DNA from 4 places in the Micromonospora sp. C81 genome. Region 2 is predicted to be linked to each of the others. Evidence: riboswitches for the same ligand, from Rfam matches in the RefSeq annotation. Region 2 holds a riboswitch; each other region holds the start of a gene.
What was found. A riboswitch is a leader RNA that binds a small molecule or an ion and turns the genes downstream of it on or off. The one in region 2 is predicted to bind cyclic di-AMP.
Positions count from the first base shown of each region.

Region 1 (4,960 bases), on a different contig from region 2:
GACCAGCCCGGTGGCCGGGGTGCCGGTGTCCAGCCGAGGTGCGTGCAGCAGGTCGAAGTAGTGCGTCCAGTCCCAGTACGGGCCCGGGTCCCAGTGCATCCCCCGCACGGTCGAAGCGACGGTGCCGGGCACGTTGTCGTGGCCGATGATGTGCTGGCGGTCCAGCGGGATGCCCAACCGCAGCGCCAGGTGCCGCACCAGTTTCGCCGAGGTCCGGTACATCGCCTCCGTGTACCAGGTGCCCTGCGCGGCGAAGCCCTCGTGTTCGAGACCGATCGACTTGGCGTTGACGTACCAGTTGCCCGCGTGCCAGCCGACGTCCTTGGTCTTGACGTGCTGGGCGATGTGCCCGTCGACCGAGCGCAGCGAGTAGTGCCAGCTCACGTACGTCGGGTCCTGGACGAGTTTCAGGGTCGTCGCCCAGCTCGCCTCGGTGTCGTGGATGACGATGTACTCGATCTTCTGCCGGGCGGGCCGGTCGGAGAGGTCGTGGTTGCCGTAGTCCCCGTCGCCGAACGCCTCGTAGGGTGCCGGGATCCACTCGCAGGAGATGGTGCGCGGGCACTCCAGCCCGTCCGGGCGGGCCAACCGGCGCAGGCCCAGCCGGTCCAACCGGGAGCGCTCGGGCTGTACCGCGCGCGCCGGCAGGGTGATCCGCTGGCCGTCGTCGGTCATCCGGGACTCGCCCGCGGCGATGGTGGTGAAGACCTCGTCGGCGAAGGCCGCGGCGGCGTCGGCGCTGTCCGCACCGGCGTAGCGGGCCACCGCGCCGTACCAGGCCGCCGGGTCGGTGTCCGCTCCGACCGGCGCACCCAACTCCCGCTGGTACGCGCTGAGCAACGCGGCCCCACCCCGGATGTTGACCGCCGCGTCGGTGCGCAGCGCCTCGGGGGTGGCACCGGTCAGTGCGGCCGCCGCGTCCACGGTCTGCAACGCGGCGGCGGTCGGTGCGGGTGCCTCGACGGGTCGGGGCGCGGGCACCCGGGAGGGCCGGGAGTCGTCACCGCGTGGGTCCTCGGCGCCGGCGTCGTGGTGGCCGCGCCCGGGTAGAGCGGCAACGTGGCGGGCATCGGTCAGGTGCATCGGGCCGTAGCCGCCGCTCGTGCTCGGTGTGCCGGCGTTGCTGTCCCAGCGGGACTCCAGATAGGAGACGCCGAGCAGCACGCCCGTCGGCACGCCGTACTCGGTCGCCGCGGCGGCGTACTGCTGCTGGCGATCGGCGGTGGGTGCGGCGTTGGCGGCCGTGGAGAGTGGCACCGCGCTCGCGGCGGCGACGACGGTCGTGGCGAGCAGCGCGCGCCAGCCGGCCGACACGGTTGGATGGTGCATCGAACCCCCTAGATTCTCGCGGGTAGAGGTCAGGTCACCATCGCGCCGCTGGAGAGTCCGCGTCAATACCTTTCCATCTATCTACTTGTTCAGAAAGAATTCTTCACGCACGGTCGGTGACCCCCACCCAATCGGTACGGAGTGTCACGGCCGTACGGGTTGCGGATCGGTAACGGGCGTCTCTACTCTGGTCATTTGTCGGCCCGACAGCAGCTCCGCCCATCCCGGGCGGTAACGGACCGACACCGCCGAGTCGTTTCCGAGCGAACCGGGGACCCACGTCCCTCGGGGTGAATCCGCAGCCACTGCGGTAGGGCGCCGACTTCCCGCCCGAACCCGTCAGCTAACCCGGTAGGCGGTCAGGAAGAAGGAGTACGGAACCCCGGTGGCACTCCATGCCCCGCGGCCGTCGTCCGAGCGGTCGGCATTCGCCGTCCCGACGTCGATCGTGCCGCGCCCACGCTGGTCCCGCTTCACCACCGCTCTCGCCGCACTGGTCGGCGTCGCCGTCGTCCTGACGGGCAGCGCCACGGCCGCCCACGCCGACCCGTCCGTCGCCGAGATCGAGCGCCAGATCGACGCCGACTGGAACACACTCGAACCGATCATCGAACGGCACAACGCCACCCGCGCCGACCTCGCCGTCAAGCGCAAGCAGGCGGACGCGCTGGCCGCCCGCATCGCCCCGCTCGAGCGGCAGGTCGACGCCGCGATGGACAAGGTCAGCGCGCTGGCCGTGCGCGCGTACAAGGGCGAGACCGTCTCGACCGTCAACGCGATGCTCGGCAGCCGGTCACCCAGCGAGGTGGTCAGCCAGCTCGAAATGCTCGACCGGTTCGCGCACAACCAGCAGCAGGACGTACGCGAGGTCGCCGACCTGCGCGACGAGCTGGCCGCGCAGAAGGCGCCGCTGGACGAGATGGTGGCCCAGCTGGCCCGCACCGAGGCCCAGTTGGCGGCCAAGAAGAAGCAGATCAACGAGGAGATCGACCGGCTGCAGAAGCTGCGCCTCAAGGTGTACGGCAACGGGGGCGGCGGTCCGCTGCGTCCGGCGCCCTGCCCCGGCAGCTATCCCGGCGGCGCTGCGGGCACGGCGGTCAAGTTCGCCTGCGCGCAGATCGGCAAGCCCTACGTGTGGGGTGCCGAGGGCCCGAACTCGTACGACTGCTCCGGGCTGATGCTGGCCGCATGGGCGAAGGCCGGGGTGTCGTTGCCGCACAACGCCGCTCAGCAGAGCCGCGTCACCAAGGACGTCAGCAAGGCCGACCTGCGCCCCGGCGACCTGGTCTTCTACTACAGCGACATCCACCACGTCGGCATGTACGTCGGCAACGGCTGGGTCGTGCACGCCTCGCAGGCCGGCCAACCGGTCAAGATGAAGAAGGTCGACGACGGCCCGATCCACAGCTACGGCCGCCCAGGCTGATCCTGGGTGACCAGGAGGGCCCGTCGCGATCGGTCGCGGCGGGCCCTCGTCGTCTGACCGTGGTGCCTCAGCCCGTCAGCGGGTGGGCCAGGTGCGCCAGTGCTGCCAGGCGCGGCTGGGCGTCGGACCCCGCTGGCCCTGGTAGCGCGAGCCGTAGACCGCCGAGCCGTACGGGTGCTCGGCCGGCGAGGAGAGCCGGAAGATGCAGAGCTGCCCGATCTTCATGCCCGGCCAGAGGGTGATCGGCAGGTTCGCCACGTTGGAGAGCTCCAGCGTCACGTGACCGGAGAACCCCGGGTCGATGAAGCCGGCGGTGGAGTGCGTGAGCAGCCCGAGCCGGCCCAGGGAGCTCTTACCCTCCAGTCGGCCGGCGAGCTGGTCGCCCAGCGAGATGACCTCCAGCGTCGAGGCCAGCACGAACTCGCCCGGGTGCAGCACGAACGGCTCCCCGTCGGGCACCTCGACCGAAGAGGTCAGGTCGTCCTGCTGCATCGCCGGATCGATGTGCGTGTAGAGGTGGTTGTTGAAGACCCGGAACAGCCGGTCGAGTCGGACGTCGATGCTGGAGGGTTGGACCAGGGTGGGCTCGAACGGCTCCAGGCCCAGCGTGCCGGCCTTGATCTCGGAGACCAGGTCGCGGTCGGAGAGCAGCATCGGACCACCATAGCTGCGTTGCCGAAAGTGCCAGGATTCGGTGCCGATGACCAGCGAGTCGAGGTCGCTGCTCGTACATTTGTTCGATAGAATGCCCGCATGGCTTCCTGGTCCGAATTCGCCGCCGACGAGCCCCGACTCGCCGACGGGATCCGCGTTCTCCTCCAGCAGTACGGGCCAGGCTTCGGCTACCTGGCCACGGTCCGCGCCGACGGCGGGCCCCGGGTCCATCCGGTCTCCCCGGTCATCACCGACGAGGGCTTGTTCTGCTTCATCGTCGACTCTCCGAAGCGCCGCGATCTCGAACGCGACGGCCGTTACGCGCTGCACTCGTTCCCGCCGGAGGAGAGCGACGACGAGGCATACGTGGCGGGTCGCGCCCGTCCGGTGACCGATCCGCTCCGGGTCGCACGGTTGGCGCAGGGCGCCCGGGCGGAGCCGCAGGTCGACTGGCGGTTGTTCGAGTTCACCGTCGACGTGGCGATGTTGGCCCGCCGGGAGCAGCACGGCCTCGGTGTCGCCGTCGGCGGGCCGGAGGTGCAGGTGTGGCTCGACCCACTGGCCCCGGCCGCACCTTCAGCCGTACCGCAGGCTCGCCCGGCCCGCCGCAGCCGCAACGTCCAGTGTTCGGCCGCCTGACCTGGTCCTGGGGAGAAAGCGACCGGTGCCGGCCCCGTCGTGACGGGGCCGGCACCGGTCGTACGCAGGGAAGTTATGCCGCCCGGTACGCGTTCCACGCGGTCAGCATCCGGCTGGCCTGCCCGGCGGTGAACTGGTACATGCACGAGTCGTAGGTGTAGTCCATGAAGTTGGTGATCGGGTCCAGCCCGGTCGCCGAGCAGGTGTCGCGCCCGGTCGGGCACTGGTAGGCCGGCGACGCCTCGGCCGGGGTGTCGCTGACGCTGTCACCCGAGCCGCCGCACCCGCCCTGGAAGGTGTGGTAGAGGTTCAGCCAGTGGCCCACCTCGTGGGTGCCCGTGTCGCCCTGGTTGTAGTTGGTGGCGGTGCCGCCCGGCAGCGACTCGCTCAGCGCGACCACGCCGTCCATGCTGCTCAGTTTGCGCTGCGGGAAGGTCGCCCAGCCCAGCAGGTCGTTGCTCAGCTCACCGAGGTAGATGTTGAGGGTGTTCTTGCCGCCCACCCGCAACGAGGACTTCATCGACCGCTCCGCCGACGAGCCCTGCACGATCGGGTACCACGACGGGTTCGTCACCCGGTTGATCTTGTCGAGTCGGAAGGCGAACGCGGTGACCGCTCCGCCGGTCGCACCGGCGTATGCCTGGTTGAGCACGGTGATCTGCGAGGTGATCAGCGAGTCGGGGATGTTGCCGCCGGCCCGGGTGCTGTTCTCCTGAATCACGTGCACCACCACCGGGATGGTGACCGTGGCCAGCGCCGTCGCACCGGCGCCGGTACGGAAGTTGGCGCGCTCGCGCAACGCAGCGGCGAGGTCCGCGTCCCGCTCGCGGACCTGCTGCGCGGTCAACTCGTTCGGGTCGTGCTTGGCCGCCGCACCGGGCTTGAGCCGGGCGTTGGAGTGGCTGTCGGCTG
Region 1 covers NZ_JAGPXS010000003.1:324,058-329,017, forward strand. Annotated here, with positions in the region: gene KBX46_RS07685 (N-acetylmuramoyl-L-alanine amidase) at 1-1,329, opposite strand, end outside; cyclic di-AMP (ydaO/yuaA leader) riboswitch at 1,566-1,701, shown strand; gene KBX46_RS33100 (NlpC/P60 family protein) at 1,715-2,755, shown strand; gene dcd (dCTP deaminase) at 2,831-3,409, opposite strand; gene KBX46_RS07700 (pyridoxamine 5'-phosphate oxidase family protein) at 3,509-4,048, shown strand; gene KBX46_RS07705 (zinc metalloprotease) at 4,122-4,960, opposite strand, start outside.
Region 1: another riboswitch for cyclic di-AMP. It lies ahead of KBX46_RS33100 (NlpC/P60 family protein); the one in region 2 lies ahead of KBX46_RS20265 (C39 family peptidase).

Region 2 (4,960 bases):
CGCGTTCTGCCGGGCGGTGCTCGACCGCTCGCACAGCATCGGCGTACGCGGCGAGATCACCGAGAACTACCTCCGCAAGCTGGGTTTCTCGGCTGTCGAGCAGATCGGCTGCCCGTCGATGTTCCTACACGGCGACAGCCTGCGCATCGAGAAGACGAAGGCGACCCTGGGCATCGACGACCGGCTCGCGTTCGTCATCTCGCCGTACGTCAAGGCGCTGGCCCCCCTCATCCTGCACCACCACCAGCGCTACCCGAACCTGCGCTACGTGGCACAGGACCTCTACACCCTCGGCACCCTGCTCTACGGCGACGCGCCGAAGCTGCGGGGCAAGACCGCCGACATGCCGATCCACACCTCGCACCCGCTCTTCGTCGAGGACAAGGTGCGGATGTTCATGGACCCGTGGCCCTGGATGGACTATCTCTCCGGGTTCGACTTCGCCTTCGGCACCCGGATCCACGGCACCATCACGGCGCTGATCTCGGGCATCCCCGGCTATCTGCTGGCGCACGACTCGCGCACCCTGGAGCTGGCCCGATACTTCGACATCCCGCACCGGTTGTTGCGCGATGCGCCGGCCGACGTCGACGCTGCCCAACTCTATGCGGAGGCCGACTACACGGCCCTGAACGAGGGCCACAAGGAGCGCTTCGCACGGATCACCGCGTTCCTCGCCAAGCACGACCTCGGCCTCTCGTTCGCCGATGGAGACAGCGCCACCCGCTTCGACGAGCAGGTCCGCCAGACCGTCTACCCACCTGCGGTCCGGCCGGTCTCCGCCTACTCTCCCGAGGAGTTGCTGACGCGCATCCAGTGGCTGCGGGACGAAACCCGGACGCTCCAGACAGAGGTCAATACCCTCCACGCGCGGTCACTGCGCGTGCGGGTCAAGCAGGCCGTCGCCGGCCGGGTCCGCCGGATGCTCGGAGCCAGGTGACCAGCCACCGCGTCCGCTTCATCCAGCTCACCCCCGTCGGTACGGGTCGAGCAGCGCCAGCACGGCAGCCGGGTCCTCCACGTGTGCGTTGTGGCCGAGACCGGGCAGCGTGACGACCGGTACGCCGTACGCCCTTAGCTGCTCGTCGGTGACCATCGGGTCGTGCTCGCCACGGGCCAGCACCACCGGCACGTCGGTCGCCGCCAGCAACGGGACCAGGTCTGGCTCGCCGACGCCGAAGGCTGTCGGGTCCATGGCGAGGCGCCACCGGCCGTCGACCTGACGCAACCCGGCGTCCACCACCGGATGATCCGGCGGGACCAGGCCGACCAACCCGGAGACGCGCAGGTAGCGGCGGGCCGCCTCGGTGCGGCTGGCGAACCAGCTCACCGGGCGCGCGGCGAGCTCGGCCGCGCGGGTCAGCTCGTCGGGTGACCAGACCGCCTTGATGCCCAGCCCGACCACCGCGTCCACCGGCATCCCGGCGGCGCGGGCGGCCAACGCCAGGCCGACCACCCCGCCCAGCGAGTGCCCGAGCACGACGATCCGGTCGCCGGCGACCAGGCCGTGGGCGATCCGCTCGGCGAACCCATCAAAGGAGTACGACGGCAGCGGGGCCGACCAGCCGTGACCGGCAAGGTCCGGTGCCAGCCACCGCCCGGGCCAGTGCTGCTTCAGCAGTGGGGCCGAGGGCAACCAGACGTCCCCGGTCGCCCCCATCCCGTGCAGCAGCAACAGGATCGGCCCACGGCCTGCCCGGCCACCTGATTCATCCACCACGGCCGCAGTCTCCCACGGTTCGCGAACGGGTACGAGGGTCGTCGATGCGGCGCAGGCCTGACCGCTCGGTGAAGACGCCGCGGGCGCCGGCCCCTTGTGGGGGACGGCGCCCGAAGCGGTCAACGTGCCTGGGTCAGGCGGAGTAGCCCCGGCTGGCGATCCAGTTGGCCAGGTCGATCGTGGTGATCCAGTACGACGGGTCGGCCGCGTTGGCCGAGTCGGCGATTCGCACGGTCCGGCCGTTGTCCTTGTAACCCACCACGGCGATGTAGTGCCCGCCGCCGTAGGAGTGCCAGCCGCCGTTGGTGTCGGTGGCGTCGCCGACGACGTTGGCCACCACACCGCGACCGTCGGTGATGGCCTTGACCACGTCGGCCTGGAGCTGGTCCATCTGGGCCGGGCTGGGCGTGCCGGCGAACATCCGGGTCCGGTACGGGGAGCCCTTCACCTCGGCGTTGAGCACCCGGGTGGTGTCCAGGGCCGAGTTGGTGCCCATCTCGGTGGTGCCCAGCTCGGCGCCGAGCTCGTTCTGGGTGCGGTCGATTCCGGCGGCGCTGAGAGCGTTGCGGGTGGCAGCCGGGCCGCAGTTGTAGTACGTGTTCTGCGCCTGGTAGTCGTAGTCGAGCACCTTGGTCGCCGGCGGCTTCGGCCGCTCCGGCTTACGGGTCAGGTCCGGGTTGCTGCTGGCCTTGGCTGCGGGCGACGCGGCACTGGTGGCCGGCGCGGGGGCGGCGGTGGTCGGTGCGGTGCTGGCCGAGGGGGACGCGTCGCGCGCCTCGCTGCGGGAGGCAGCGGTGTCGCTGCGCATCTCGGCGACAGTGGTCGCGGTGTGCTGACTGGCCGGGGCGTCGTCGGCGCTGGTGACCAGGGCGCCGGTGGTGGTGGCGATGGCGAGGGCCGCGGCGGAGGCGACAACGATCTGGTACGGACGCTCGGTGGTGAGGCGGCGGAGCTGACGCTTCAGGGTGTGCTTCACGGGGTCCTCCACGGATCGGGGGGAGAGCGGCACACCGGGGCCGGACCGGCATCCGGGCAGGCGCCAGCGCGCGGACGATGGTCCGCGGATGGTGAACCGCTCAGGGGAACGCCCGGCGTGGCCGGGCGGTTAGGCGATGACCCGGGGGGTCAGCTCACCGTCACTGGACGAATGAGCGGGGGCACCGCTACGCCGTGGAGGCGAAGGAACAACCGAGGGGTGGAAAGGTGATGCACGAGGATGGAACTCCTTCCGACACCGCCTACCGGGTTAGCTGACGGATTCGGGCGGGAAGATCGCCCTACCGCGGGCCGTGGCTCGCGGATTCACCCCGGACTTACTGATGGGTCCCCGGTTCGTAGATCACGATTGAGCGGGTCGGCGCGGCGTCGCCTCTTGCGATCGGTTACCGCACCGGACGGGACGACAGTACTGGCCGGCTCTCACCCTGCCAAGCCGGGTTCAGCTGCGTAAACCCCAATCGGCGCGACAATTTCTGCGCGTATTGCCGATGACGTGACTCGATGGGACAAGCGGTTACGGTGACGCCAACGGGCGACAACCGGACAGGTCGCCGATTATGCGGCCACAATCACGGGGACAATCGAGCCAATCGTGCCCGACGCCCGATTCGCCATTGACATGACCGGGCTCACATAACGGATCGGGCTCAACCCGCGCGAGCCGGGCGCCAACGTGCCACGAGGGCGGGACGGAACGCCCGGGTAGCCGCCCGGCGGGCGGGTACCGGGTTCGGCCGCAGCCGGGCCGCTGCCGCGTACGCCTCCTCGGCGAGAGTGCGGGCCGACTCGGCGGCCAGTTCCGCGTCCCGCCAGGCGGCCCGCTCCCGGGTGGCTGCGGCCTGGTAGTCGGCCAGCCTCGCGTCCCGGATCGCCCGGCTCAGCAGCACCTCCTGCTCGACCGGGTGCCGCCGGGGATCCCAACCGTGCCGGTGCCCGAACACGTCGCCGAACTGCGCCATGGTCAGGTCGCCCCGCCAGTGCGCCGCCGCCGCCGCGCGATGCAGGTAGCGCTCCCGGGAGGCGTACTCGGCGGGGGTGCGGGGGGTATGCGGGGTGGGCAGCGCCCCGGCCCCCGCGAAGCGACGCGCGGCCGCGTCCGCCTCGTCGTACCCGCCCCAGGCCCGCTCCATCTCCTCCTGAGCGGTCAGCCAGGAAGCCCGTCGCCGCCGGGCGTTCTGCCCCGCGCCGGCCGCGGCGACGGCCACTTCCTCGGCGTACCGGCGCAGGTCGACGGCCTCGGCCTCAGCCAACTCCCGGGCGGTGGGCGCCGCCGGGGCCGGGTCGTCCGTTGGCCGGTCCCGCTCGGGGCGGGCGGCCAGCACGACGAGTACGCCCAGTGCCAGCAGGAACAGGGCTGACCAGATGGCGGCGGCCTGCGGCACCTCGGTCACGAACTGGTAGAAGACGACGGTCTCCATGGTCGGCACCTCGGGGAGAGAACAATGCGGTGGGAGCCCCACCGGCCACCGGGCCACGGTGGGCCACGGATCGGCGAGGTGCGGGACGGGTGGATCGACAGGGCGCGGCGACGGGACGCTCGTCCCGGTGGATCAGCGCCCGGGTGGAGCCCGGGGCGCCCAGCTCCTCGGACCGTCCACGAGGGGCAGCCGTTCAGACCTGGCCGCGCACACCAGCGGCACTCCGGCCACCACGGCCGGGTGCGAGTCGACTGAGCAGACCGGGAAGGCCTTCTCGGCGGCTCCCTCAGCGACCGCCGGGGCCGCGTGCACGGTCGGCGTTGGCGCGGCGGTCGGCGTTGGCGCGGCGGCCGAGGCCGGGCCTGCGCCAAGCGCCAGGGCCGCGACGACGGCGAGGCTGGTCAGCACCCGTGTCGCCCAGCGCGCCACCCACCACAGGGGACAGGTGAACGCGACCGGAAGCACGCCCCCACGCTACCGTCACGCCGGGCCGGGCGCATCGACCACGGGCGTGTCGGCGTACGCCGCGCCGACCGCGCCGACCGCGCTGACCAGTGCGGACGCCTCAGCGCGAGTCGACGTACGTCGATCGACTGCTGGCCTGCTCGACGTCGCCGACGGCAGCTTCGCCGGCCTGGGCCTGGGTCCCGACGGCATCGGCGGTGCGGTCTTCGCGGCCGTTGACTTCAATACTGGCGGTGCGTTGCTGAGGGACGGCCACCTGGCGGGCCGGGCGGCGTGGAGCGAGCCGGCGCATCATCGGGGTCTCGACGAAGCGGTGCAGCAGCCCGGCGAGGACCAGGTTCACCAGTAGGAAGCCGAG
Region 2 covers NZ_JAGPXS010000012.1:101,660-106,619, reverse strand. Annotated here, with positions in the region: gene KBX46_RS20275 (polysaccharide pyruvyl transferase family protein) at 1-940, shown strand, start outside; gene KBX46_RS20270 (alpha/beta fold hydrolase) at 968-1,720, opposite strand; gene KBX46_RS20265 (C39 family peptidase) at 1,854-2,708, opposite strand; cyclic di-AMP (ydaO/yuaA leader) riboswitch at 2,941-3,082, opposite strand; gene KBX46_RS20260 (hypothetical protein) at 3,367-4,137, opposite strand; gene KBX46_RS20255 (hypothetical protein) at 4,270-4,602, opposite strand; gene KBX46_RS20250 (acyltransferase) at 4,703-4,960, opposite strand, start outside.

Region 3 (4,960 bases), on a different contig from region 2:
GGCGGAGGCGGAACGACTCGCCGCATACGGCGCCACCCGACTCAGTCGCCACGAGCCCGCTCCCCCACTGGGTGCCGGTCACCTCGTCATGGCCGACCCGGAGGGCAACGAGTTCTGCCTCGACTGATCGGGCGTTCGCCCAGCTCATTGCAGAGATGGCCACCTGCCATGCGAACATGTGTACGTGTCGCCCGGCGCCAGCATCCTGCACGCCGACCTGGACGCCTTCTACGCGTCGGTCGAGCAGCGTGACGACCCGCGCCTGCGGGGGCGGCCGGTGATCGTCGGCGGCGGCGTGGTCCTCGCGGCCAGTTACGAGGCGAAGGCGCGAGGCGTACGCAGCGCGATGGGTGGTCAGCAGGCGCGCCGCCTCTGTCCGGACGCGATCGTGGTGCCGCCCCGGATGTCGGCGTACACGGCGGCGAGCCGGGCGGTCTTCGAGATCTTCCGGCAGACCACGCCACTGGTCGAGGGGCTCTCCATCGACGAGGCGTTCCTGGACGTCGGTGGCCTGTGGCGGCTGGTCGGGTCGCCGGCCGAGATCGCCGAGCGGCTGCGCCGGGAGGTTCGTGAACGGGTCCACCTGCCGATCACGGTGGGTGTGGCCCGCACGAAGTTCCTGGCGAAGGTGGCCAGCGGGGTGGCGAAGCCGGACGGTCTGCTGGTGGTCGCACCGGACGCCGAGTTGGCGTTCCTGCACCCACTGCCGGTCGAGCGGTTGTGGGGCGTCGGCCCGGTCACCTCAGCGAAGCTGCGGGAACGCCGGATCCGTACGGTCGGTGAGGTGGCCCGGCTCGGTGAGGCCGCCCTGGTGTCGCTGCTCGGGTCGGGCGCCGGCAGGCACCTGCACGCCCTGGCGCACAACCGCGATCCTCGCTCTGTGCAGGTCAGCCGGCGGCGCGGCTCGATGGGCGCGCAGCATGCGCTGAGCCGCACGCCGCATGCCCCGGCGGAGCTGGATGCCATCCTCGCCGGCCTCGTCGACCGGGTCAGCCGCCGCATGCGGGCGGCGGGGCGGTCCGGTCGCACCGTGGTGTTGCGGCTGCGCTTCGGCGACTACACCCGGGCGACCCGCTCGCACACCATCGGCAAGGCGACGGCCGACACGACGCCGCTGCTCGCCGCCGCGCGCGCGTTGCTGCGAGCCGCGCTGACCGAGATCGATCGTCGTGGTGTCACACTGATCGGTGTCTCAGTGGGCAACCTGGACGACAACCCCGTGCAACCGGAGCTGCCGTTTCACCGCGATCCGGGCGCTGAGTTGGACGCCGCGGTGGACGCGGTCCGTGACCGGTTCGGCTCAACGGCGCTGACCCGAGCGGTCCTGCTCGGCCGGGAGCCGGGCGTCGAGATGCCGCTGCTGCCGGATTGACCGATCTGCGTGCGGCGTCCCGGCGACCGCTGCGACCGGAGACACATCACAGCAGGTCGGCGGTTTAACCGGCGGCTGACGGGTGACCCTTGTGGGGTACAGCCTGACAAGGGGGGACCCACAATGTCCGACGACGACACCAGCAACCGGCCGAGTCGCACTGCCGAGCGGCCGCACGACGTAACCGACCCGCTGCTCTGGCAACTGGCGATCGACGTGCTGAGCGCCCACGAGCCGGACGACGAGGGTCAGTGCCGCAACCTTCAGTGCGCCGGGCAGTCCTGGCCGTGCGCGGCCCGCGCCGGCGCGGAGCAGTCGATGCGACTGGCCCGCAGCACACCCGCCCCGGTCGAGATGACCACCGACGGCGGCGACAACGAGGAGGGCGGCACGGGCTGGTCCGGAGAGGGCAGCGCACCGGCGCCCCGCTGGGGCTGGAACGCCGGCCCGGTCACGTCGCACCGAGGGTCGAAGGCATCCGCCTCCGCGGCGTGACGGCTTCCCCCGGGGTACGGGCGCTCGGGCTGATCGCACCACACGTACGAACGCTCGGCCGGTGACCCGGCCGAGCGTTCGTGTGTCATCCGTCAGAGGCTGAGCCGCTGACCCGGGAAGACCGTCAGAGGCTGAGCCGCTGACCCGGGAAGATCAGGCCCGGGTCGGCCCCGATCAGCTGCCGGTTGTGCTCGTAGAGCGCCTGCCAACCGCCGGTCACCCGGTGGCTGTCGGCGATCTCCGACAGGGTGTCGCCCGGCTTGACCAGGTACGTCTGGCCGCCCGTGGTCGGCGCGGTGCGCTCGTGGTTGCGGGTCGCCGGCTGCTCCCGCCGCGAGGGCCGCTCCTGCTGCTCGGTGGGCTTCGCCGTGGACTTCGCGGTGGGCTTCTGCGTGGACTTCGTCGATGGCTTCGCGGTGGACTTCGTCGACGGCTTTGTGGCGGAGCCGCCGGACGAGCCGCCCTTCTTGCCGCAGGTCGGCCACGCGCCGATGCCCTGCCCGTCGAGCACCTTCTCGGCGATGGCGATCTGCTCGCCGCGGCTGGCCAGGTCGGCACGGGCGGCGTACTTCTTGCCACCGTAGCCGGCCCAGGTGCTCTGGGAGAACTGCAGGCCACCGTAGTAGCCGTTGCCGGTGTTGATCTTCCAGTTACCGCCGGACTCGCACTTGGCGATCGCGTCCCAGTTGACCGCGGCCTGCGCGGGGGCGGCCGGGCCGAAGAGGGCGACAGCACCGGTGACCGCACCGACGGCCAGGGTGCCGACGGCGAGACGGCGGGTGGTGACCCGTCGGTGACGGGGCGTGTAGACAGACGTCATGTGAACTTCCTCCACGCCGGCGAGGTGAGCTGTCGGGTTCGGGCCGAGGAGCCCGGCCGCACGATGGCGGCTTCACCCCGAGGTGACGTGCACCGAGGAACGTTTGGGTCCCCCGCTCCTGCCCGGGTGACTGGGTTCCACCGACCGGGGGCAGGATTTGGCGTTGCCGGCCGTGGTGTCCGCAGTGGCGAACCCGACCGACGTTAGGCACGGTCGGTGACGATCGCCCAACCCCTGTGAAGTTCTTCACCGGGGTACGCGGGGCGTCACCCGTAGCGGTTGCGGGTGGGTGGTCAATGTGCAGTGACCACCGTGGACCGTTGCGGATCAGATGCGGTGACGGAGCCAGAGCACGATGCGCCGCAGCAGCTCGACGTGTCCCGGCGACTCGTACGACCGGGCGTCGTGACCGAGTGCGTTGTAGACGATCCGGCTGCTCCCGGCCGTGCGCGCCCAGACGAGCGGGTGGGTGTCGCCACCCTCGTCGTGGACGTAGAGAGTCTCGACGTCGACGCCGTCGAGCAACTCCAGGTCGGTGTAGCGCTCGTCGTGCACCTCGAAGTCCACGAGACCGGTAGTGATCGGGTGCTCGATGTCGGTGCGTCGGATGAGGCTGGTTCCGATCGGCGGGTGGAAGGTCCGACCGTGGTCCCAGGCGGCGCCGACCGTGGACCGCCAGGTCGCGAGCTGGGGAAACGCGATCGTCGCGCTGTGCGTGGCGAGCAGGCTGCCGCCACGGGCCAGGAAGGCGTCGAGGACGCGGCCGAACTCCTCGTCCTGCGGGATCGGGGCCGTGCGGTCGGCGCTGGCGTTCACCACCAGGAGGCGGGCGCCGTCGAGTGCGGCCGCGAGTTGGTCGACGGTGGTCACGATCGCCACCGGGCCCGCCTCGCCGACGAGCTTGGCGATCGCCGCGCTGGTCTCGGACAACGGGTGCCAGGGATCGGCGTGCGGGCCCTCCCCGCTGAAGATCACTGTGTCGACCGGCATGACCGTGCTCCGCTCATCATTTGGACGATTTTCGAAATCACGAAATCAAAGCTAGCATGGCGTCCATGAGAGCCCTGCATCATCCCGATCTCGCCTCGGTCGACCTCGCCACCGTGCTCGGCGCCCTCGCCGACCCGGTGCGCCTGAGTGTCGTACGACAGTTGGCGCAGGCCGGTGGGGTCGTCTGCGGGAAGTTCGACGCGTTGTCCGAGGTGAGCATGTCCACGCTGTCACATCACCTGAAGGTGCTGCGGGCAGCCGGCGTCCTCCGCGTCACGCCCAACGGCAGCTTCCGCAGACACGAACTGCGTGCGGACGAGATCAATGACCGGTTTCCCGGGCTCCTTCCCGCGGTCATCGCCAACCTCGACCTGACCGAACGAGTGGGAGTTCCCGCATGAGCGACACCAACCCGGCCGGGCAGAGCGGGCCGCGCACACTGGGCCTGTCCGCCGACGAGGTCCTGAGCACGACCCGCGCCGTCCGCAAGCGTCTCGACCTGGGACGCCCGGTCCCCCGTGACGTGATCGAGGACTGCCTGCGCATCGCGCTTCAGGCCCCCAGCGGCCGCAACAGGCAACGCTGGGACTTCATCTTCGTCGAGGATCCGCAGACCCGGGCCGCCGTCGCCCGACTGTGGCGACTCGGGCTGATGGCACCGCCACCCGCGTCGGGCGGCACCGGGCCGGCCTTCAGCCGGATGGACTTCGCCTCCGAGCAGTGGGGCCGGATCGCCGGCAGCCTGCAACACCTGGCGGACCACCTGCACGAGGTGCCGCTGCTGCTCATCCCCTGCCTGCGGGTCGAGTCCCGCGCCGAGCTGGCCAGCGTGCGCGGGCAGGCCGGGGCCTGGGGTTCGGTCATCCCGGCGTTCTGGAGCTTCATGCTGGCCGCTCGGGAACGCGGGCTCGGCACCGCGTGGACCACGAGCCATCTCAGCTACGAAAGGGAGATGGCAGACCTGCTCGGCATCCCCTACGACACCGTCGTGCAGGTGGCGCTCACGCCGGTGGCGTACACCCTGGGCACCGACTTCAAGCCCGGTCCGCGGGCCGACGCGGACGGGTTCGCCCACTGGAACCGCTGGTAGCCGGCCACCGCCGGCGGCGGGCCACCCGGTGACCCGGGAAGCCCGCCGCTTGACGGGGTACGCCAGCTACAGGGTGCGCGCCAGCCGGTCGGCGAGCGTCCGGGTGAAGCGGGCCGGGTCGGTCAGCTCACCGCCCTCGGCGAGCACCGCCAGGCCGTAGAGCAGCTCGGCGGTCTCGGTCAGAGCCGCCTGG
Region 3 covers NZ_JAGPXS010000007.1:196,891-201,850, reverse strand. Annotated here, with positions in the region: gene KBX46_RS14625 (VOC family protein) at 1-127, shown strand, start outside; gene dinB (DNA polymerase IV) at 185-1,372, shown strand; gene KBX46_RS14615 (hypothetical protein) at 1,496-1,867, shown strand; gene KBX46_RS14610 (transglycosylase family protein) at 1,992-2,687, opposite strand; cyclic di-AMP (ydaO/yuaA leader) riboswitch at 2,688-2,860, opposite strand; gene KBX46_RS14605 (ThuA domain-containing protein) at 3,015-3,677, opposite strand; gene KBX46_RS14600 (helix-turn-helix transcriptional regulator) at 3,743-4,078, shown strand; gene KBX46_RS14595 (nitroreductase family protein) at 4,075-4,767, shown strand; gene htpG (molecular chaperone HtpG) at 4,834-4,960, opposite strand, start outside.
Region 3: another riboswitch for cyclic di-AMP. It lies ahead of KBX46_RS14610 (transglycosylase family protein); the one in region 2 lies ahead of KBX46_RS20265 (C39 family peptidase).

Region 4 (4,960 bases), on a different contig from region 2:
CCCGCGCGGCGGCCCGCGAGCGCCCGGAGGACTACCGGGACTACGCGCACGTGGTCGTGGACGAGGCGCAGGACGTCTCACCGATGCAGTGGCGGATGGTCGGTCGACGTGGCCGTCTGGCCTCCTGGACGGTGGTCGGCGACCCCGCCCAGACCGCGTGGACCGGCGACCCCGACGAGCTGGACCGGGCCCGGGACCAGGCGCTGGGTCGGCGCAAGCGGCACGATTTCACGCTCACCACCAACTACCGCAACTCCTCGGAGATCTTCGCGGTGGCGGCGGCGGAGATCCGCCGGCTCTATCCTGACCTGCCGCTGCCGACCGCGGTCCGCTCCACCGGGGTCGACCCGGTCGAGCTGGTGGTGCCCCCGAGCGGGTTGGAGACCGCGACAGTGGAGGCGGCCGCCGGCCTGCTGGCCGAGGTGGAGGGCACCGTCGGCGTGATCACGCCGGTCCCCCGCCGCGACGAGGTCGCCGGCTGGGTCGCCGCACTCGGCGCGCCGAGGCTCCAGGTGGTCACCAGCCTGGAGGCCAAGGGCATGGAGTACGACGGGGTCGTCCTGGTCGCCCCGAGCGAGATCCGGGCGGATCCGGGTGCCGGGGTGCGCACCCTGTACGTGGCGCTCTCCCGGGCCACGCAGCGCCTCACCACCATCGACCCGACCGGCTGATCCGTGCTGGCGAGCCGCCGGCGAGAGTTGCCGCCCCTACACTTGCATACATAGCGATGTGAACATACATTTGACCGGGTCCCGGCTGGCGGCGGAGGGTGGTTCTCGTGGGCGCAGGTCATGACCACCACCACGGGTCCGTCGCCAATGCCGCACACCAGCACCGGGGCCGCCTCTGGGCGGCATTCGGGCTGCTCGCCACCCTGATGGTGGTCGAGGCGGTAGCCGCCCTGCACACCGGCTCGCTCGCCCTGCTCTCCGACGCCGGGCACATGTTCACCGACGTGCTCGGCATCGGGATGGCGCTCGCCGCGATCACCGCGACCCGGCGGGCCACCGGCGACCCGCAGCGCACCTTCGGGCTCTACCGACTCGAGGTGCTCGCCGCGCTGGCCAACGCCGTCCTGCTCTCCGGCGTCGCGATCTACGTGGTGATCGAGGCGATCCGCCGCTTCGGCGACCCGCACGAGGTCATCGCCGGCCCGATGCTCGCGGTGGCCGTGCTCGGCCTGCTCGCCAACATCGCCGCCTTCGCCCTGCTCCGCGCCGGAGCCCGGGAGAGCATCAACCTTCAGGGTGCCTACCTGGAGGTGCTCGGCGACCTGCTCGGCTCGGTCGGCGTGATCGGCGCCGCACTGCTCATCACCGTCACCGACTGGTGGTGGGCCGACCCGCTGGTCGCCGTCGCCATCGGCGTGTTCATCCTCCCGCGCACCTGGCGGCTGGCACGGGCTGCCGTCCGCATCCTGGTGCAGGCCGCCCCGGAGCACCTCCAGGTGACCGCCGTGCACGACCGACTGGCCGCGGTCCCCGGTGTGGTCGAGGTGCACGACCTGCACGTCTGGACGCTCACCTCCGGCATGGACGTGGCCTCCGCACACCTGACCATGGCACCCGGGGCGGAGGTCGGCGCGGTGCTCACCGCCGCGCGTACGGCCCTGCACGACGACTTCCGGATCGAGCACGCGACGTTGCAGATCGAGCCGGGTGCCGCCTCGGGAGCGTGTGGCTCGATCGAGTGGTGACAGCAGCCTCTCGTGACGACGCACGCACCGTCCGTCACATTGGCTGCAGCCACCCCACCGGCACCGGTAGGCTCGGTCCCGGCCTCCACCAGGCGGCGCCCTCCCGGCGCCGGTGGTGGTCGCCGCCTAATCGCCCGCGAGGGCGAACCGGGGAACCACGTACCTGGGGTGCATCCGCGTCAGCGGTAGGGATCTTCCGTCCCGAACCCGTCAGCTAACCCGGTCGGCGGCTGACGGAAGGACATGCACAGTGGCACCAGCACGACCACCCGCCGCCCGACTGGCGGCCCTGATCGTCGCGATGTTCGCCCTCGGCGTCGCGCTCCCGGCCGGCACCGCCTCGGCCGCTCCACCGACCGGCCTGCGGGCCGCCGCCCCCGACTCCGACGAGGAGGGTGGCACCCCCGCGCTGCGAGCCCAACTCGAGGCGGCCAGCAAGGGCTACCTGGACGCGAAGCGCGCCCTGGCCGCCTCGGTGCAGCGGCAGCAGCAGCTCACCACCCAACTGAAGACCATCGAGGTCGAGCTCAACCAACGCAGCGGCAAGGTCGGCGAGATCGCCGGCGTCGCGTACCGCACCGGCCGGCTCAGCGCGATGTCGGCGCTGCTCAACAGCGACAGCCCGGAAGGCTTCATGGACCGGGCAGCCGCACTGGACGCGGTGGCCGCCAACGAGGACCGGGTGCTGCGCGACCTGCTCAGCAGCAAGGACCAGGCCAACCGCACCCAGGTCGCCCTGAACGGTGAGATCAACGAGCAGCGCAAGCAGGTCGCGGTGATGGCCAAGCGCAAGGAGCAGGCCGAACGGGCCTTGACGGTGGCCACCACCCCCAAGCCGCAGCCCGCCGCCGACACCGACTCCAACCGGGGCACCTCCGCCGCCAACGCGAAGGCCGCGCCGCGCAACTCCGACGGCTCCTGGCCGTCGGAGACGTGCAGCGTCAACGACCCCACGCCGGCCAGCGGCTGCATCACCCCGCGCACCTTGCACGCCCTCAACCAGGCCAAGGCGGCCGGCTTCACCCGGTACGTCTCCTGCCACCGACCCAGCGGCTCCGGCGAACACCCGAAGGGCCGGGCCTGCGACTTCGCGGCCCAGACGGGCGGCTTCGGCGGCGACGCCACCGGCGGCGACAAGACGTACGGCAACAACCTGGCCGCGTACTTCATCCGCAACGCCGACCGGCTCGCCGTGCTGTACGTGATCTGGTACAGGCAGATCTGGCTGCCCAGCAGCGGATGGAAGTCCTACAGCGGGGCGGGTGGCGACCCGTCCAGCGACCACACCAACCACGTGCACCTGTCGGTCTACTGATCCGGCCGTTCCCCAAAGTGTGTGATGCCTGTGAGTCATCAAGATGACTCACAGGCATCACGTTCGTCCGGGCAGCGCTGTCCGACCGGGCTACGTCGCCGGGCGTACCCCTGATGTCGTCGCTCGTCGGACGACCCGGCGGCGGTCGGCGGGCAGCATCGCGGTATGCCTCGGATCCCACCCACCGCCCGCAAGGGGCTGCTCACCCTGCACCTGGTCACCTCGCTGGGCTGGCTCGGCGCCGACCTGGTGCTGCTCACCCTCGGCATCGCCGTGCAGCGGGGCGCTGACCCGGCGGTGCTCTACCCGGTCGGCGCGCTGGTCGGCACCGTCCTGTTCGCGCCGCTGAGCGTCCTGGTCTGGCTCATCGGTGTCGCCAGCTCGCTGCTCACCCCGTGGGGCCTGCTGCGCTACCGGTGGGTGGTGGTCAAGCTGGTGCTCACCACGGTGATGGTCGGGCTGGTGCTGTTCCTGCTCACCCCGAATCTGCGGCATGCCGGAGCGGTGGGCGCCGCCCTGCCCGCACGGGACCGCGCCGATCTGGTGATCGCCCCCGCGGTGTCGACCAGCCTGATGATCATCGCGACGGTGCTGTCCACGTACAAGCCGTGGGGACGGCGTCCCGCCGCCCAGCCCGCCCTGGCGGGCCGCGCCCGCAACCGGTGACCCCGCTGCCGTGCCGCGCTCGGGTCAGGCTGAGGGCGGCGGGTCTCCGGTGCGGTCGAGGGCAGCGCCGAGGCGGGTGGCCAGGGCGAGGTGGGCGGCCCGGGCCTGACGGAACGCGTACCGGAACAGCGGGGTCGGCGCGGTCAGGGTGATGTCGACGTCGATCCGGGTCAGGCCGTCCGGCTCGGGGCGCAGCCGGGTGTGGTTACGCACGGTGGTGGCGGGCCACTGGCGGGCCACCATGACGATCTCGTCGTCCTCGCTGATCAGCACGTCCGCGTGGTAGGTGGTCCGGAAGCGCAGGGGGCCGGCCGCCAGCCGGTCGTTGATCGTGTAGCTGGCCTGCGCACCGGGTCGGGGCGGCAGTCGGCGGACCCGGACGATCAACGGGTGCAGCTCACCCTGCCGGGTCAGGTCGCTGAGCAGCGCCGCCGCCTCGGCCGGCGAACACCGGGCCTGCACGGTGTAGCTGAAGGTATCGCTGCTGAGCACACCGTCTCCCGCCGTCGATGGTCGCACGATCGTCCCGTACCGATGTCTGGCTGGCAATGTCCGAGGGCCGGCCCGGGCCGGCCCGATGACACGCCCAGTCACCGTTTGGCGCATTAAGGTCGTTCAGTGAGGAATCACCCGACCGTGCTGGAGGCGGACATCATGAACGGCGACGATCCGGTGAGCGGGCACGTGATGGTCTTCGCGCCCACTCCACAGCTGACCGTGACCGTCGACCAGCCGAACGACCACCCCGAACTGCACCTGCACCCCGGCGGGCAGGGCGTCTGGCAGGCCCGGATGGTGATGTCGCTCGGTGTCGAGGTGGTGCTCTGCGCCGCCCTCGGCGGCGAGATCGGCCAGGTGCTGGAGCCGTTGCTGGTCAGTGAGGGCGTGGACCTCAAGGCGGTGGCCCGTGATTCCGGCAGCGGCGGGTACGTGCACGACCGCCGGGACGGCTCCCGGCAGGAGATCGCCGACGTGCCCGGTCAGCCGTTGAGCCGACACGAACTCGACGAGCTGTACAACCTGGCCCTCGGCGAGGGCCTGTCGGCCGCGGTGAGCATCCTCAGCGGGCCGAACGAGCCGTGGCTCGTGCCTGCCGACCTGTACCGACGCTTCGCCGCCGACCTCAGCGCCAACGGCGGTCGGGTGGTGGTCGACCTTTCCGGCGATCACCTCGGCTCGGCGCTGGAGGGCGGCGTCTTCTTCCTCAAGGTGAGCCACGAGGAGCTGATCCGCGACGGCCGCGCCCGCAGCGACGACATCGTGGAACTGACCCGGGCCATGTA
Region 4 covers NZ_JAGPXS010000021.1:2,793-7,752, reverse strand. Annotated here, with positions in the region: gene KBX46_RS27005 (AAA family ATPase) at 1-671, shown strand, start outside; gene KBX46_RS27000 (cation diffusion facilitator family transporter) at 779-1,696, shown strand; cyclic di-AMP (ydaO/yuaA leader) riboswitch at 1,810-1,941, shown strand; gene KBX46_RS26995 (coiled-coil domain-containing protein) at 1,947-3,011, shown strand; gene KBX46_RS26990 (hypothetical protein) at 3,177-3,677, shown strand; gene KBX46_RS26985 (SRPBCC family protein) at 3,702-4,169, opposite strand; gene KBX46_RS26980 (PfkB family carbohydrate kinase) at 4,365-4,960, shown strand, end outside.
Region 4: another riboswitch for cyclic di-AMP. It lies ahead of KBX46_RS26995 (coiled-coil domain-containing protein); the one in region 2 lies ahead of KBX46_RS20265 (C39 family peptidase).